Regions from separate parts of the Erwinia sp. BNK-24-b genome, predicted to be linked through region 1. Evidence: predicted binding sites of a transcription regulator. Region 1 holds the regulator's gene; the other holds the start of a gene.
What was found. The regulator LexA, encoded in region 1, represses DNA repair genes until DNA is damaged. The targets are predictions, from matches to a motif close to TNCTGTATGTACATACAGNA.

Region 1 (7,981 bases):
ATCTGGTAGGTATCCTTATAGCCGTTAACTTCACGGGTATCGATATCGCGTGCAATCAGGTTCTGCGCGCTTAAACCCAGCGTCCAGTTATCGCCCAAATCGGTGGCGGCACCGGCATCCATGTTGAAGCCGGTGTTAGAGTTCTTATAACGGCCTTTGGTAAAGTCCGACTTATCGTAGTTATAAACAGAAGCGCTGTAGTTATAGAGATAAGTTTTCTGAATCTTCGGCGTAATACCAAAAGAAACCGGATGCCCGGCGATATTAAATTCGTGCGCCACGGCAACGCCATAGTCATAAACGATCGCACCACGTCCCAACGCTGCCGAGGTCAGTGAGCTCTGATCGCCCGGCAGTGGGATGCGGGTGCCGTCAGCTATACCCTGAAGGTAATTAATATCATTCTGGCTAATATCTGTCGCAACGTGAGCCGTACCGTAGGCTTTTGCTACAAAGGCGAAAGGCAAAACTTCATTAGGTACGGTCACGGCAACGGCTGCGCCCGCTGTCGCCCAGGCCTTACTGCCCTTAATTCCACGTAGCTGGTTGGCCAGATCGCCTGCGGCAGACTGTACCCGCGGGTAATCAGCGAGGCTAAAGATCCCCTGGTTGGCGATATCGCGATAGTTATCAACGCTGTCGGTTAAATCATCAACCTTATCAATCAGCTTGTTTTTATCCGTCAGCTGCGCGCCAACGGCGGGAAGAATGATACTGACATCGTCATCCGGCTGGGCTTTGGTCATCAGCGCCGGGTTAGCCAGCACGGCCGTACCATAAGTTGATGAAGCCACGCCCGTTCCACCCATTGCATCGTTACGGGCATCGTAATAATTACCGGCGGCAAGCGCGCTCAGCGGTGCCAGAAACAGGACGGGAAAAGCAATCGAACGGGGAAGCTTGCTCAGTTTACGTGTTTTTTTGACCATTTACCTTGAACCCTTCAAAAAGGAGACAACGCCTGAAGCGCGCCGAAGATGACTGCCTGCATAATGAACCTTAAGTCAAATGGCCATTGCCCGGAACTAAACCAAAATAGTGTGGTTTTTCTACGCATTGCGCTTCTTTTAATCTGTTAGCTGCCTTAAAGCAGAGCCAGTATTTCCCTGTAACCACCAAAATTATTAACAATTACTTAAGTAAATGTACATAAAATATCGCTAATTACAACCGTCTCCTTGATTTTCGAATGGTACAGCCTCTCTCATCATAGGATTGAATGATAAGCACAGGAATACCCTGCAAAAAGCCTGATAATTTCGCCATCGGCAAGAGAGGGATCTTAAGATGAGCAAGGCAGCCTTCGACCACGCGGAAGCGCGGCGTTTTTAACGCCATTGTGATAACATAACGTTCTAAGCTGGCCTGGGGAGAGCTATGAAGATAAACAGTCCTGAAAAAATCCTGTCGCAGGCAGAGTCTATCTGCCAGCAGCGCAACGTCAGGCTGACGCCTCAGCGTCTGGAAGTGCTACGGCTAATGAGCCAGCATCACGGCGCAATCAGCGCTTACGATCTGCTGGACCTGCTACGCGCAAGCGAACCACAGGCCAAGCCGCCGACGATTTATCGCGCGCTGGATTTTTTGCTGGAGCAGGGGTTCGTGCATCGGGTGGAGTCGACCAACAGCTATGTGGTATGCCATCACTTTGAAGAGCCTTCACATACCTCGGCGATGCTAATCTGCGACCGCTGCGGGGCCGTGACTGAACAACATGCCGAAGGCGTAGAGGCTATTTTGAAGTCACTGGCAAAAAGCACGGGTTTTGCGCTGACCAATAGCGTTATTGAAGCACACGGTTTGTGCCTTAATTGCGTTGAAGTTGAAGCCTGCCAGCACCAGGATGAGTGCCAGCACGATCACACGGTTGTTGCCAAAAAGCGTGGCCGCTAAGTAGCTAACCCTTCAAATATATTTAAGCCATGTCTGACCAGTGTCAATGACGTGCCAAAGGCCATAAACAAACAAGGGCGGTGCCGTAAGCACCACCCTTGTTAAGCAGACTGATTATTTAGCCTGCCAGCGACTTACTTAACATCCTCAGAAGCGATGTTTATTCGTCGTTTCCCAGTCACCGAGTTCTTTTTCGGCCTGGTCTTTAGTGTAGCCATAGCGTTCCTGGATTTTACCTACCAGCTGATCGCGTTTGCCTTCAACGATGGTCATATCATCGTCGGTCAGCTTGCCCCACTTCTCTTTCACTTTACCTTTTAACTGCTTCCAGTTACCGCCGGCTTCGTCTTTATTCATCTTGTCTCTCCTTAACTTAGAACCTTAGGTGATAACAGCTTATCGTTACAGCAAAACGGCTGACAGCAACATAAAACGCTGCCTAAATGCTTAACGTACTAATAATTGTAGTAGATGATGGCGGTTTTGCATGGCGACCAGCAAAAAAAAGCGAAGCGGTGTGAAAGCAAAGGTAACAAGCCTGTACGACGTGCGGAGACAGTAGCCATTAAGAAAGACGGCAGTAGCAGTAGCAGTAGCAGTAGCAGTAGCAGTAGCAGTAGCAGTAGCAGTAGCAGTAGCAGTAGCAGTAGCAGTAGCAGTAGCAGTAGCAGTAGCAGTAGCAGTAGCAGTAGCAGTACAGCAAACACGGGGAAGGCAGTCACGGTCAAATGCCGTGTTAAAAGAAAGGAAAATCTGTGCTGCTAAGAGAAGATCTGAAACTCAGGAAAGCCGCAACGCGCCGTTATAGAAACGACGCGTGGAGAAATCACCAGAAGCGGTGGCTCAGAGCCAGTTACCGTTACGTATCACGCCAACCGCCAGGCCTTCAATTGAAAAGGTTTGCTGACGCAGGTCAACCACAATAGGCTGGAACTCGTTGTTTTCCGGCAGTAAATGAACGATGTTACCCTGCTTTTTCAGTCGCTTGACGGTAACTTCGTCATCAATACGCGCAACCACTACCTGACCGTTACGCACGTCCTGCGTTTTATGTACGGCCAACAGATCGCCATCCATAATACCGATGTCTTTCATCGACATGCCGCTAACGCGCAGCAGGAAATCGGCACCCGGCTTGAATAAATCCGGATCGACCTGGTAATGTCCTTCAATGTGCTGTTCCGCCAGCAGCGGTTCGCCCGCAGCCACACGGCCAATCAGCGGCAGGCCGTCTTCGTCTTCCATCATCAGGCGAATACCGCGTGATGCACCGGAAACGATTTCGATAACGCCCTTGCGCGCCAGCGCTTTAAGGTGCTCTTCAGCCGCATTCGGGGAACGGAAACCGAGCTGCGTAGCGATCTCTGCCCGCGTCGGCGGCATGCCGGTTTGGTTAATATGCTGGCGAATCAGGTCATAAACCTGTTGCTGCCTTGCCGTTAGTGCTTTCATCCCGCCCCCTGGTTGTTTATACAGTCACTTGTAAGTATATACAGGTATTTCGCCGTTGAAAACCTTAAGCTGTGCAAAAAACGACAATTACTTTACGGGCGTTCAGCGTGAAAGCAATATGCTCAGCCAGACGAAAACGGCCAGCAAGATAGCCAGCAGCACCGCCGCCGACCCCATATCCTTGGCGCGTCCGGACAGCTCGTGAAACTCGTTGCCCAACCTGTCGACCACGGCTTCAATGGCGCTGTTAAGCACTTCGACGATAATCACCAGCGCGACGGACCCGATCATCATGACTCTTGCCAGTACGCTGACGTCCAGCCAGCAGGCGATAATGACCGCAATCACTGCTGCCACCAGCTCCTGGCGAAAAGCGGCTTCATGCTGCCATGCCGCTCGTAATCCTTTCCACGAATAACCGGCAGCTTTGATAATCCGCGTGATACCGACGGCGTTATTTGTCATATCAAGGGAACCCTTTGTAATGTTTAACGTCAATGTCAGGGTAGCGCACATTTTGTAACATCACAGATCTCATGCAAGGATTCTGGTATGCTTGCGGCGCTTTGCTAACGAGAGGCTTCATGTTGTCTATGTCAGGTTGGCGTAAATTATATTATAAATTGTTGAATTTACCGGTAAAAATGCTGGTAAAGAGTAAGGCGATCCCCGCCGAGCCGGTCGCTGAACTGGGGCTCGATACGTCGCGCCCTATTATGTATGTACTACCGTATGATTCAAAGGCCGATCTGCTGGCGTTGCGCGAGCAGTGCCGCAAAGAAGATCTTCCCGATCCCTTAGATCCGCTGGAAATCGACGGTACGCTGCTGCCGCGTTACGTGTTTATCCACGATGGCCCGCGCGTGTTTCCTTACTATGCGCCGAATCTGGAATCCGTTAAAACGTTCCATGACTATCTGGATTTGCACCGTAGTCATCCTCTGCTTGATGTGCAGATGGTACCCGTTGCGGTGATGTTTGGCCGCGCACCAGGCCGCGAAGTTCAGGGCGAAAGCCAGCCGCATCTGCGCGTATTAAACGGTATCCAGAAGTTTATCGCCGTCCTGTGGCTGGGACGCGACAGCTTTGTGCGCTTTTCACCGATGGTGTCACTACGCCGGATGGCAACAGAGCACGGCACGGATAAAACTATCGCCCAGAAGCTGGCACGCGTAGCCAGAATGCATTTTGCCCGCCAGCGCCTGGCGGCGATTGGCCCGCGCCTGCCCGTTCGTCAGGATTTGTTCAATAAGCTGTTGCAGTCTAAAGCGATTGCAAAAGCCGTTGAGGATGAAGCGCGCAGCAAGAAAATCTCCCATGAAAAAGCGCAGCAGAATGCCGTTGAGCTGATGGAAGAAGTGGCGGCTGATTTCTCCTACGAGGCGATTCGTCTGACCGACAGAATTATGGGCTGGACGTGGAGCAAGCTCTATCAGGGCATTAACGTTAACGGCGGCGAACGCGTGCGGCAGCTGGCACAGGACGGACACGAGATTGTCTATGTACCGTGCCATCGCAGCCACATGGACTATTTGCTGCTCTCCTACGTGCTCTATCACCAGGGGCTGGTGCCGCCGCATATTGCCGCCGGTATCAACCTGAATTTCTGGCCAGCCGGCCCGATTTTCCGTCGTCTGGGCGCGTTCTTTATTCGTCGTACCTTTAAAGGCAACAAGCTTTACTCCACCGTATTTCGCGAATACCTGGGCGAGCTGTTTACCCGAGGCTATTCAGTAGAATACTTTGTGGAAGGCGGTCGCTCACGTACGGGCCGCCTGCTTGATCCGAAAACCGGCACGCTGTCGATGACTATCCAGGCGATGCTGCGCGGCGGTAACCGTCCGATTACGTTAGTGCCTATCTACATTGGCTACGAGCACGTAATGGAAGTGGGCACCTATGCGAAGGAGCTGCGCGGCGCAACTAAAGAGAAAGAAGGCTTTATGCAGATGGTGCGCGGCTTGCGCAAGCTGCGTAATCTCGGCCAGGGTTATGTAAACTTTGGCGAACCGCTGCCGCTGGTTACTTACCTTAATAAACATGTGCCCGAATGGCGTGATTCTATCGATCCGATCGAGTCCCAGCGCCCGGCCTGGCTGACGCCTGCGGTAAACGATATCGCCCAGCGCGTAATGGTGCGGATCAATAACGCGGGTGCGGCTAACGCCATGAACCTGTGCGTTACTGCCCTGCTGGCTTCTCGTCAGCGCTCGCTGACCCGCGAGCAGCTGGTCGAACAGCTTGACTGCTATATTCAGCTGCTGCGCAACGTCCCTTATTCGCCAGATTCGACCGTGCCGGACATGACGCCGGATGCGCTGCTGGATCATGCGTTAAGCATGAATAAGTTTGAAATCGAGCAGGATAATATCGGCGAGATCATTGTACTGCCGCGCGAGCAGGCGGTACTGATGACCTATTACCGCAACAACGTTCATCACATGCTGGTAATGCCTTCCGTGATTGCGGTGATCCTGATGCAGCATCAGGAGCTGACGCGCGCCGAGCTGCTGCGCCAGGTTAGCGTGATTTATCCAATGCTGAAGAGCGAGCTGTTCCTGCACTGGGAAAAAGACGAGCTGCCGGGCGTGCTGGATTTGCTGGTCAGCGAAATGGCCCGTCAGGGCTTGCTGACCGCCGACGAGCACACGCAAACGCTGCGCCTTAGCCCTGCCCGTTTCCATACGCTGCAGCTGCTGGCGGCTGGTGTGCGTGAGACATTGCAGCGTTATGCCATCACCTTCTCTATTCTTAGTGCCAATCCGTCGATTAATCGCGGTACGCTGGAGAAAGAGAGCCGGACGATGGCGCAGCGTCTTTCCGTGCTGCACGGCATCAACGCACCGGAGTTCTTTGATAAGGCTGTGTTTTCAACACTGGTGCTAACGCTGCGCGATCAAGGCTATATCAGCGATAGCGGCGATGCGCATTATGAGCAAACGCATAAGGTTTATCAGATGCTGGCTGATTTGATCAGCCAGGAAGTGCGGATGACGATTGAAAGCGCGCTGACCCACGGATAAGTTCAGCGATAAAAAAAGGCCAGCGAGATGCTGGCCTTTTTTATTTCATCAACACTATCAAAAAGGCGCGCAGCTCAGCGCGATACCCACGAAAAGTATCAGCCCTACATAGTTATTATTCAGGAACGCTTTAAAGCAGGCATCTCGATCGCGGGCGCTAATCAGCTTTTGCTGATAAATAAACAGCGCGCAGGCTGCTGCCAGCGAACAGTAAAACGGCATGCCCAGTTGCATCAGCTGACCGATAGCCACCAGCAGTACCAGCGTAACCAGCTGCAATAACCCGATAATCAGCTTGTCAAAACGGCCAAAGAGTATTGCCGTCGACTTCACGCCGATCTTCAGGTCATCATCTCTGTCCACCATCGCGTATTGCGTATCGTACGCCACCGTCCAGCAGATATTAGCGAAGAACAGCAGCCAGCAGGTTAGCGGCACCGTTTCGCTAACGGCGGCCCATCCCATTGGAATTGCCCAGCCAAACGCCGCACCCAGCACTACCTGCGGCAGATGGGTATAGCGTTTCATAAAGGGATAAATCCACGCCAGCGCCAGGCCGCCAAATGACAGCAGAATCGTCATCAGGTTCATGGTCAGCACCAGGCAAAACGACACCAGCACCAGCCCGCCGAACAATAATTTGGCTTCGGTCGAGGTTACCGCGCCGCTTGGCAACGGGCGGGCGCGAGTGCGCTTTACATGACCGTCAATTTTGCGGTCGGCAAAATCGTTTACCACGCAGCCCGCCGCGCGCATAAAAAAGACGCCCAGCACAAATACAATCAGCACGTTGAAAGGCGGAATACGCAAACCAGCCAGCCACAGTGCCCAAAAAGTGGGCCACAGCAACAGCAGCGATCCAATAGGTTTATCGATACGCATCAGGCGGCTATAGGCCTGAAGCTTACTTGTCTGCAGAGATTTCTCCATGCTACATCTTCCTTTCAGCCTGCGCTGACGCGTAAAGCGGCGCGGACGGTAAAAACAGTTCGGTCAGCAGCAGCGGCTTGCCGGAAAGGCGCAGCAGTGAGCGACGTCCCCATAAGTCATCGCTTCTTCCCGGTTCGATAAAATCACGAGTTAGCGTTGAAGAAGCGAAAAGATAGCGACCTAAAGGCTGAGTGCCAAGCTGCTGTAGCTTTTGTTCCGGCCCGTGCAGCGTGGATTCGGGCAACAGCGTGCAGGCGGCCAGCCATGGCTCGTTGTCACCGCACAGCAAAATTTCGCGCAGCCAGTAGCGCGACTCCGCAGGCAGCAGCCCGGCATCGGCACCTGCTTCTTTTGCACTGACAAAGCCTTCACGCAGGATTTTCACCGTCACTTTCTGGCAATGGCGCTCAAAACGGCGGGTCATGGAGTCTTCTTCCATCAGCCAGTCGAGCAGCGGCGCGGTCAGCGCTGGTGCAGAAAGAGGGAGCCACTCAAGGGCGCGCAACTGTGTTAGCGCGGCATCGGTCATTGCGCTTCTCCGGACAGTTAAATAAGGTGCCCTAGTGTAGCGCAAGGCAAAAGACGTTAAACAGAATTTTAACCGAAAGGCGAAGCGGAAAACCGCCCCGCAGGACGGTCTCCTGGCTTACTTGCCTGCTACGTTGACGATCACCGTGAATGAA
Region 2 (7,981 bases), 2.2 Mb from region 1:
ATCCTGGATTGAGCAGGTTGATGGCGGAAGCTACTCCCGCTCTTTTTGCTGCCGGGCGGCTATCCGCGCCTGACGCCAGTTCAGCAACGGCGTCACCGAAATACCGTGCAGAATGACGCTGGCCACGATCAGCGTAAAGGCAATATTCGCCATCCGCGTCATCTCCGGGCCAGCGACGCCATGCGTATAGGCCCAGGCAATATAGTTAATACTGCCGATACCGCGAATACCCAGCCAGCCGATAATCAGCTTTTGCTGCCAGGGAACCTTAATGCCCGTGGTGCCCAGCCAGACCGCTACCGGACGCACCACGATAAAAAGCACCGCCGCCATCACCAGGCCCAGCGGATCCCAGTGCTGCGCCAGCGTCACGCCCAGCACGATGATAATGCCCGCAGCAAACAGGCGTTCTACCGTATCGCCAAAAGAGAGGGCGTCGCCAACTACCAGGCCAACGGAGCGCGCCGGATCGGGTTTAAAAGAGTCATGTCGAATATGCGGATTAACCAGCAGTTCAGCGGGTGGCCGATGTTCGCTGTCGTCGAAAGCATCGGCAGGCTGGCGGCTGATTACCCGCACCTCCGCGCGGCGCAGGCCGACACCGGCTGCAAACGCGGCCAGAAAGCCGGAGGCATCCAGCGTCTGAGCAGCGGCATAGCTTAGCGCAATCAGCGCCAGCGCCAGAAAGTCGTTGGGAGCAACGTCCTGATGCGCGTGGCGTAAGTGCGTTACGTATTGTCCGACAAAGCGACCAAGAACAAAGCCGATCCCCAGCCCGCCCACGATGGCCCACAGCACATCTTTTAGCGCCCAGTGGGTGAGCAATTCTGCCGACAGCGGCTGCTGCGTGGTCAACAGCGTCACGGCCAGGATCAGCAGCGGCAGGGCCGTGCCGTCGTTCATTCCCGCCTCGCTGGAGAGCGAAACGCGCAGGTTATCATCATCGCGCGCGTCGTTAACGGAAATCAGGCTGGCGAGTACCGGATCGGTTGGTGCCACAATGGCGCTAAAGGCCAGCGCGTAAGGCCACGACAGGCCAGCCAGGTAGTGGGCGGCCAGCGACATGCCGGCCACGGTCAGTAGCATTCCCGGAAACGCCAGCCGCAGCCCGAGCCGCCAGCCCGGATTACGCAGCGGCAGACGCAGCTTCAGGCCGGTAATAAACAGGGAAGCCGCCATCGCGATTTCGGTCAGGTGCGCGGTCAGGACGCTGTGGGCGGCAATATCAATATGCAGCAGATCCAGTACCCACGGGCCGCAAACCACGCCCGCTATCAGATAAAGGGTAAACGTGGTGAGCGGACCACGGTTAATCCAGCCCGATGCCAGCGACATCAACAGTAAAAGCGCGCCGGTAGCGGCGGTCCAGCTTAGAAATCCCATCTTTACTCCTTTGCAGTCACTGGCTTAATTATGGACGTTAAAAAAGAATCGGGCTGGATATCTGTTTGAAAAGGCAAATTTTTACCAGGGATGCGGTTAAGGCTGGCCTTATCCTCAGCAAAAAAGCCCGCTGGTCGGAAAAATAACGCTATAGCGGGCGATGAGAAAGCTCGGGCGAGAAGCCGGGTGAAAAGGGAAGCCGATGGCAAAGGCAGCGGGCAGGAGAAAGCCAGGCATTCTGTGCCGTTAGCCAGGGCAGGAAGATGACAGACATTGTCAGAAAGCGCCTGTAGGTATACTGTTAACAGACTTCTCCGGCGGTGCCGCTTTGCCGCTGACCATCTGTTAAACCGAGGTTGTTTTGTCCAGTCTATCCCCAAACCTTCGCCCAAGACGTCTGCGTCAGACCCCATCTTTCCGCTCGCTGTTTCAGGAATCTTCGCTCAGCATCAACGATCTGGCGCTGCCAATCTTTGTTGAAGAAGAGCTGGATGACTATAAGGCTATCCAGGCGATGCCTGGCGTGATGCGCATTCCCGAAAAGCGTCTGGCCTATGAGATTGAGCGTATCGCCAAAGCGGGCATCCGTTCCGTAATGACCTTTGGTATCTCTCATCATACCGATGCCGACGGCAGCGACACCTGGCAGGAAAACGGCCTGGTTTCGCGCATGGCGCGCATCTGTAAAGATGCAGTACCGGAAATGATCGTCATGTCCGACACCTGTTTTTGCGAATACACCACGCACGGCCACTGTGGCGTACTGCACGACCACGGCGTGGATAACGATGCAACGCTGGTGAACCTGGGCAGACAAGCCGTTGCCGCCGCGCGCGCCGGTGCAGACTTTATTGCGCCTTCTGCGGCGATGGACGGGCAGGTGGCGGCAATCCGCCACGCGCTGGATGAAGCGGGCTTTACCGATACGGCGATCATGTCTTACTCCACCAAGTTTGCCTCTTCCTTCTACGGCCCTTTCCGCGAAGCGGCGGGCACCTCGCTGAAGGGCGATCGCAAAACCTACCAGATGAACCCGATGAACCGTCGCGAAGCGATTCGCGAATCGTTAATCGATCAGGCGGAAGGTGCGGATGCGCTGATGGTGAAACCGGCGGGCGCCTATCTGGATATTATTCGTGACGTGCGCGAGCGCAGCGAACTTCCGCTGGCGGCTTACCAGGTTAGCGGCGAATACGCGATGCTGAAGTTTGCCGCGCAGGCTGGCGCTATTAACGAGCAGGACGTGGTGCTGGAAAGCCTGGGCGCCATCAAGCGCGCCGGTGCCGATCTGATCTTCAGCTATTATGCGCTGGAGCTGGCCGAAAAAAATCTGCTGTAGCAGCATGGAGAGGGGCAGGCTGTCGCCCGGCTGAACGGGCAATAGCCTCTCACCTCGCTACGGGCATATCGCTGTAGCGCGTTGTCCAGGCGGGAGAGAGCATCTCCCGCTTCATTGACCAGCTTTTCTCAATGCCCTGTCCGGCGAACCAGATTTTGCCCTTGCCGGACTGGTTCAGCGTATCTATTACCTTCATCAACGCCACGCTGTTCGCCAGCGGTTTTTCTTCGGCAAACAGGTCGTACTGCGCCACGCCTTCGCTATAAAAGTCACTGAGCATCACGCCCGCTTTCAGATAGCGTTCGCCTTCGCGCCAGATGCGGTCAAGCGCTTCGGTCGCTACGCGAATAATATCGCGCGTATCGTTTGAAGGCAGCAGCAGTCGGCCGGAAGCCTGATTGTTATAGCCGCTGGCGTTGCTGTCATACGGGCTGGTGCGGATAAACACGCTGATAAAGCGGCAGTACTGTTTTTCACCGCGCAGCTTTTCCGCCGCGCGCTCTGCCCAGGCGCAGATGGCCTGGTGCATATCGCTATAGTCCGTAATACGGTGACCAAAAGAGCGGCTGCACACAATTTGCTGTTTGGTGGGCGCAAGCTCTTCTATTACCAGACAGGATTCGCCGCGCAGCTCGCGCACCGTTCTTTCCATCACCACGCTAAAATGTTTTTTGATGGTGGGCACGGAGCTGTCGGCCAGATGCAGCGCGTTTTTAATCCCCATCAGCTGTAGCCGTTTACCGACGCGACGACCAATACCCCAGACTTCTTCAACAGGCACCAGCGGCAGCAGCTTGCGCTGACGGGCGGGATCGGACAGATCGACCACGCCGCCCGTCTTGCGCCACTTTTTTGCGGCGTAATTGGCAAGCTTGGCCAGCGTCTTGGTGGGCGCAATACCGACGCCTACCGTCAGCCCGGTGGCCTGTAAGATCGTCTGCTGAATTTCACGGCCAAACTCTTCCAGCGCGATACAGTTGCTGACGCCGGTTAAATCGATAAAGGCTTCATCGATAGAGTAACGTTCTACAGAGGGGGCCAGCTCGTCGAGAAGGGTCATTACGCGGTGGCTGAGATCGGCATAGAGCGCGTAGTTAGAACTAAAAACCTGCACCTGCATCCGTTGCAAATCATCTTTAATTTTAAAGTAGGGCTCGGCCATTTTAATACCCAGCGCCTTTGCTTCCGCCGAACGCGAAATAATACAGCCGTCGTTATTAGAGACGACAACGACCGGCCTGTTTTTTAAATCCGGCCGGAAAACCTTCTCGCAGGAAGTATAAAAGTTGTTCACATCAACCAGAGCAAACATAGTCATAGCCCAAATCAAGCCAGAGCGCGGCGGTTATCCTTGCGGTAAAGAGCCCGTCAGCCAGCGCGGGCTCTTTACCGGGAAAGCTAAAAACAGTGATTCAGCGAGCCGTTACGTAAAACTCTCGCGGCTGTTTTTTGTAGATTTCAGAATAAAAGTGACCACGCCGAAGATCTCCAGCTCTTCCGCATTGTGAAACTCGACGGGAGAATAGTGGCGATTGCGCGGCACCAGTTGCAAGCAAGGACGGGTACGCAGTTCCTTAACGGTAAATTCGCCCGCTACCGCCGCCACCACAATATCGCCATGCGTCGCCGACAGCGCCCGATCCACCACCAGCAAATCGTCATGGCCGATACCGGCCTCAATCATCGAGTCGCCGCTGACCTTAATAAAATAGGTGGCGCTGGGATGACGGATCACCAGCTTATTCAGATCCAGCCGGTCCTCAATGTAATCCTGGGCCGGACTGGGAAAGCCGCAGGGGACGCGCTCAATAAAAAGCGGCAAAAAAAGGTCGTCCATAATTTCAGCAGGAAAAATCGGCTGCATAATAGTTATTCCGGATTAGCTGTATATACATACAGTATCGCCGAACGCGGTGAGCAATCAAGACGCTAAACTGAATTTTCATAAAACTTACTGATCTTGCAGCGTTTTTAATTTTATTTGAGCGCCGGGCTTATTTTAGCCAGGGCAGAAAACAGGCGGTTAATTTAGCCGCAATCAGGCAGAGGATAAAAAGGAATTAGCGCGAAAGATAAATTCTGCTTAGCTTTTTTATGCTGATCAAGACGCCATCTGACTATTACGGCGGCAGCGAAAGATCGGGCGATGGCTAAAACCGCCCGATAAAAATGCTTTTTCCCGGCGGTATGCTATGTTTTTACGCCTCGAAAAATCAGTGCCGCATGCTGTTTTGCCAGCTTGCCTGGATCGGACTGCCCCAGGACTATCACTGGCAGCTCTGTCAAAACTGATAAACCAGCCCAAGCGCCAGCACGTCATCGGTAGCCAGTCCCAGCGGGTTATCCTTTCTCAGGAGGTTTACTTTGTACTCTCCAAACGCCACCATATTTTTATTGAAGTAATAAGAGGCACCTGCGGCGATATAGTTAATAATGTCTGTATCGCCGATACCTTCAATATCTTCTCCTCTGGAGGATACATAAGCCAGAGAAGGACGAAAACCGTTGGTAAACTGATATTGCGCCACGATTTCCAGGTTTTTCGCCTGATTGGCGAAGCCACCGCTCACCGGGATGGCGTTCTGGCTGACATCATAGACGGCGGCCAGATAGATGCTGTTTGCGTCGTATTTTAAACCCGCCGCATAATGCTGCGCTTTATCGCCTTTGCCTCTGCTCAGGCTATTCTGCGCTTCGGTGCGATCCAGACTGGCGAGGGATCCTACTACACTCACACCTGAGTCAAAGGAATAGGACATCGATAGCGCATAGCCATCGCCGTTGGAGCGCGTCACTGCACCGCTGTCGCCAGTGCGATCGTTCTTACCTTCGTACTGGGCGGCAACGTTTAGTCCCTTGAGCAGGCCAAAGAAATCGTTGTTACGCCAGGTCAGCAGTCCTGTAGACCTGCCGATGAGAAATACATCATTGTAATCGGAGTCGCTGCCGAAATACGGCAGCATATCGGTATAGCTCATTACGTCATACACAAGGCCAAAGTTGCGGCCATAGTCTATTGACCCCAGCTCACCGTACTTTACTCCGGCATAGCCAAGGCGGGTGGCGTTGCCATTTTGTGCATCACTGCCTTCAGCGTTATGCAGGCTATACTGGTAGGACCAGGTGCCGTAGCCGGTAAGCTGGCTGGATATCTGCGTCATACCGCTAAACCCGCCCTGAAGATTTGAAGAGACGTCGCCATCATTGTTCGCATCATCAGAAATAGAGTGAGAAACTTTAATTCGACCGATAAGCTCCAGCCTGTTGCCATCTTGATTATATATCTCTGCGCCGTGCGCCGGACACAGGAAAGCCAGCAGTGGCATTGCTGCCATTGCAAATGAACGCCTCATCATTATTATTTACCCTGTCTGAATATAATTATTTTCCCATAGGAGGGAGTTTATATATAAGCCATTGCCTGACGGGCGACACCCGCTATTTAATTAACTGACTTTCCTTCCACTGTTCTTTGGTTAATGTTTTCACGTCAAACTGTTCACGCGTGCGGCAGTAGGTATTTCCGCCCATACGGCCTATAGCGTCCATCAAATGCTGATCGATATGCAGGTTTTCCGGATTGATCGCATCGCTTCTGATGTACACGCCGATGACCTCGCCTAAGATAATTTCACGCGCCGCCCCAACCTGAAGCGTGGTGTGACGCCGACACTCCAGCGCTGCCGGAGCGGCCAGAATTCGTGGGCTGCCTACCATTCTCCCTGGCGTAGTTTCCAGCCCGGCAACGTCAAGCTCATTTACCTCCGGGCCAAATTTGATGGCGCAGATTTCCATCTGGCTGACCAGCGCATCATCAACAATATGAACAGTAAATTCGCCGGTTTCACGAATATTGCGGGCGGTGTCTTTAAAGCGCATGTCGTCATAATTTTCCACGCCGATGGCCACAATCGCCGGAGCGTGCGTCAATACGTTAAAAAAGCTGAACGGGCCCGCATTGGGCACGCCTTCTTTACTGACTGTGGTGACCAGTGCGACAGGGCGAGGGATGACGGTGCCAATCAAAATTTTGTAACGTTCGCGCTCGGTTAACGCAGAAAAATCAAAATAAGTGTGTGGGATAGCGGGGTTCATTTCAGGCTCCGGAAGCAATACGGTGAGTTTCAAGGGGTGTATGGTGGCTGAGATTTTCAAACCCATCATGGGTCACAACGTAGCAATCACCGATGTTACAGCCAGCCGAAAGCGGTTCCAGCCACTGGGTATGCAGCACAAACACCATGCCTTCTTCCAGCCGATCGTAGTTGTGCGAGGAAATGTTAAAGCTGTTCTGTCCCCCCGCCATGCCGACCGAGTGGCCGAGGTTGGGGTTATGAGGCCCGTGAGTTGCCGGATATACATGCATCAGCTTGCGGCCTTGTGCCTCCCAGTCGAGATCGCGCACATACTGTTGTGGGATCAGACGCGCGCTGCCGTCAGGCATCGGAGACCAGTTGTAAGGCATACTGCGCGCCTCTGGCGAAATGAGCAGACCTTGCTCAATCATTGATTCAAAGGCGGCGTTGTTGATATCGCACATCAGCGCACCGGGCCTGATCAGACGCTCAGCCCGCTTCACGCCCTCGGTACAGGCTGCCAACACTTTTTCCTGGCGTTCGGTAATCTCACCAACCGCAATCATTCGGGCTGTCTGCGCGGTGTAGCCGCGCCAGGTAACATTGGAGATATATAAATTGATCAAATCACCGGGGCGAACGACGTGTCCGTAAGGCTTGCCGCAATGGGTGCCGAATTCATTAATGCCAATCTGATAGCCGTCACCGGTTTCGCCACCAAACGCCATTTGTGCAGCGGTAAATGCGGCAAAAATCTCATGATCCGTCACGCCTGGTTTAGTAACGTGCCAGGCTGCCTGGGTGCCGATGCCGATCAGCTGAGCCGCCGCACGGAACATTTCGATTTCGCGCGGCGAACGCACTTTCTGTAAGCGGTCGAGGATTGGGTTGTCGCTAATAAATTTGCACCCCGGCAGCATCGATTCCAGCCCGGCCCAGAAGGTCAGGGCAGTCCGGTCACCGATTATCCCGATTTGCGCTTTCTTCATGCCAAAGCCAGTGAGGATTTCGCTGCATTTTTCCGCCGTTTTAAGCACTGAGTCACCGGGCCTGTCGGCGTACTCACGGCCAATCGGCCCAATCTGCCAGATATCGTTAACCAACAGCGGTTCGCCAGCGGGGGGAAGCAGCACGGACTGAGTAAAGAAAGAGAGTAGCGTCAATGGCTTATCGACATCGGTCG

Region 2: umuD (translesion error-prone DNA polymerase V autoproteolytic subunit) is a predicted target of LexA. The motif match lies at 4,604-4,623, and genes of this name have one in related genera.

Annotation. Positions count from the first base shown of each region.
Region 1 covers NZ_CP179901.1:4,333,607-4,341,587, forward strand. The annotation lists gene ACMGGR_RS20005 (conjugal transfer protein TraF) at 1-929, opposite strand, end outside; gene zur (zinc uptake transcriptional repressor Zur) at 1,384-1,893, shown strand; gene ACMGGR_RS20015 (CsbD family protein) at 2,041-2,250, opposite strand; gene lexA (transcriptional repressor LexA) at 2,737-3,345, opposite strand; gene ACMGGR_RS20025 (diacylglycerol kinase) at 3,448-3,810, opposite strand; gene plsB (glycerol-3-phosphate 1-O-acyltransferase PlsB) at 3,939-6,368, shown strand; gene ubiA (4-hydroxybenzoate octaprenyltransferase) at 6,426-7,298, opposite strand; gene ubiC (chorismate lyase) at 7,300-7,827, opposite strand.
Region 2 covers NZ_CP179901.1:1,752,718-1,760,698, forward strand. The annotation lists gene ACMGGR_RS07765 (cation:proton antiporter) at 31-1,383, opposite strand; gene hemB (porphobilinogen synthase) at 1,745-2,722, shown strand; gene umuC (translesion error-prone DNA polymerase V subunit UmuC) at 2,772-4,034, opposite strand; gene umuD (translesion error-prone DNA polymerase V autoproteolytic subunit) at 4,146-4,586, opposite strand; gene ACMGGR_RS07785 (porin) at 5,005-6,078, opposite strand; gene ACMGGR_RS07790 (flavin reductase family protein) at 6,161-6,817, opposite strand; gene ACMGGR_RS07795 (M24 family metallopeptidase) at 6,819-7,981, opposite strand, start outside.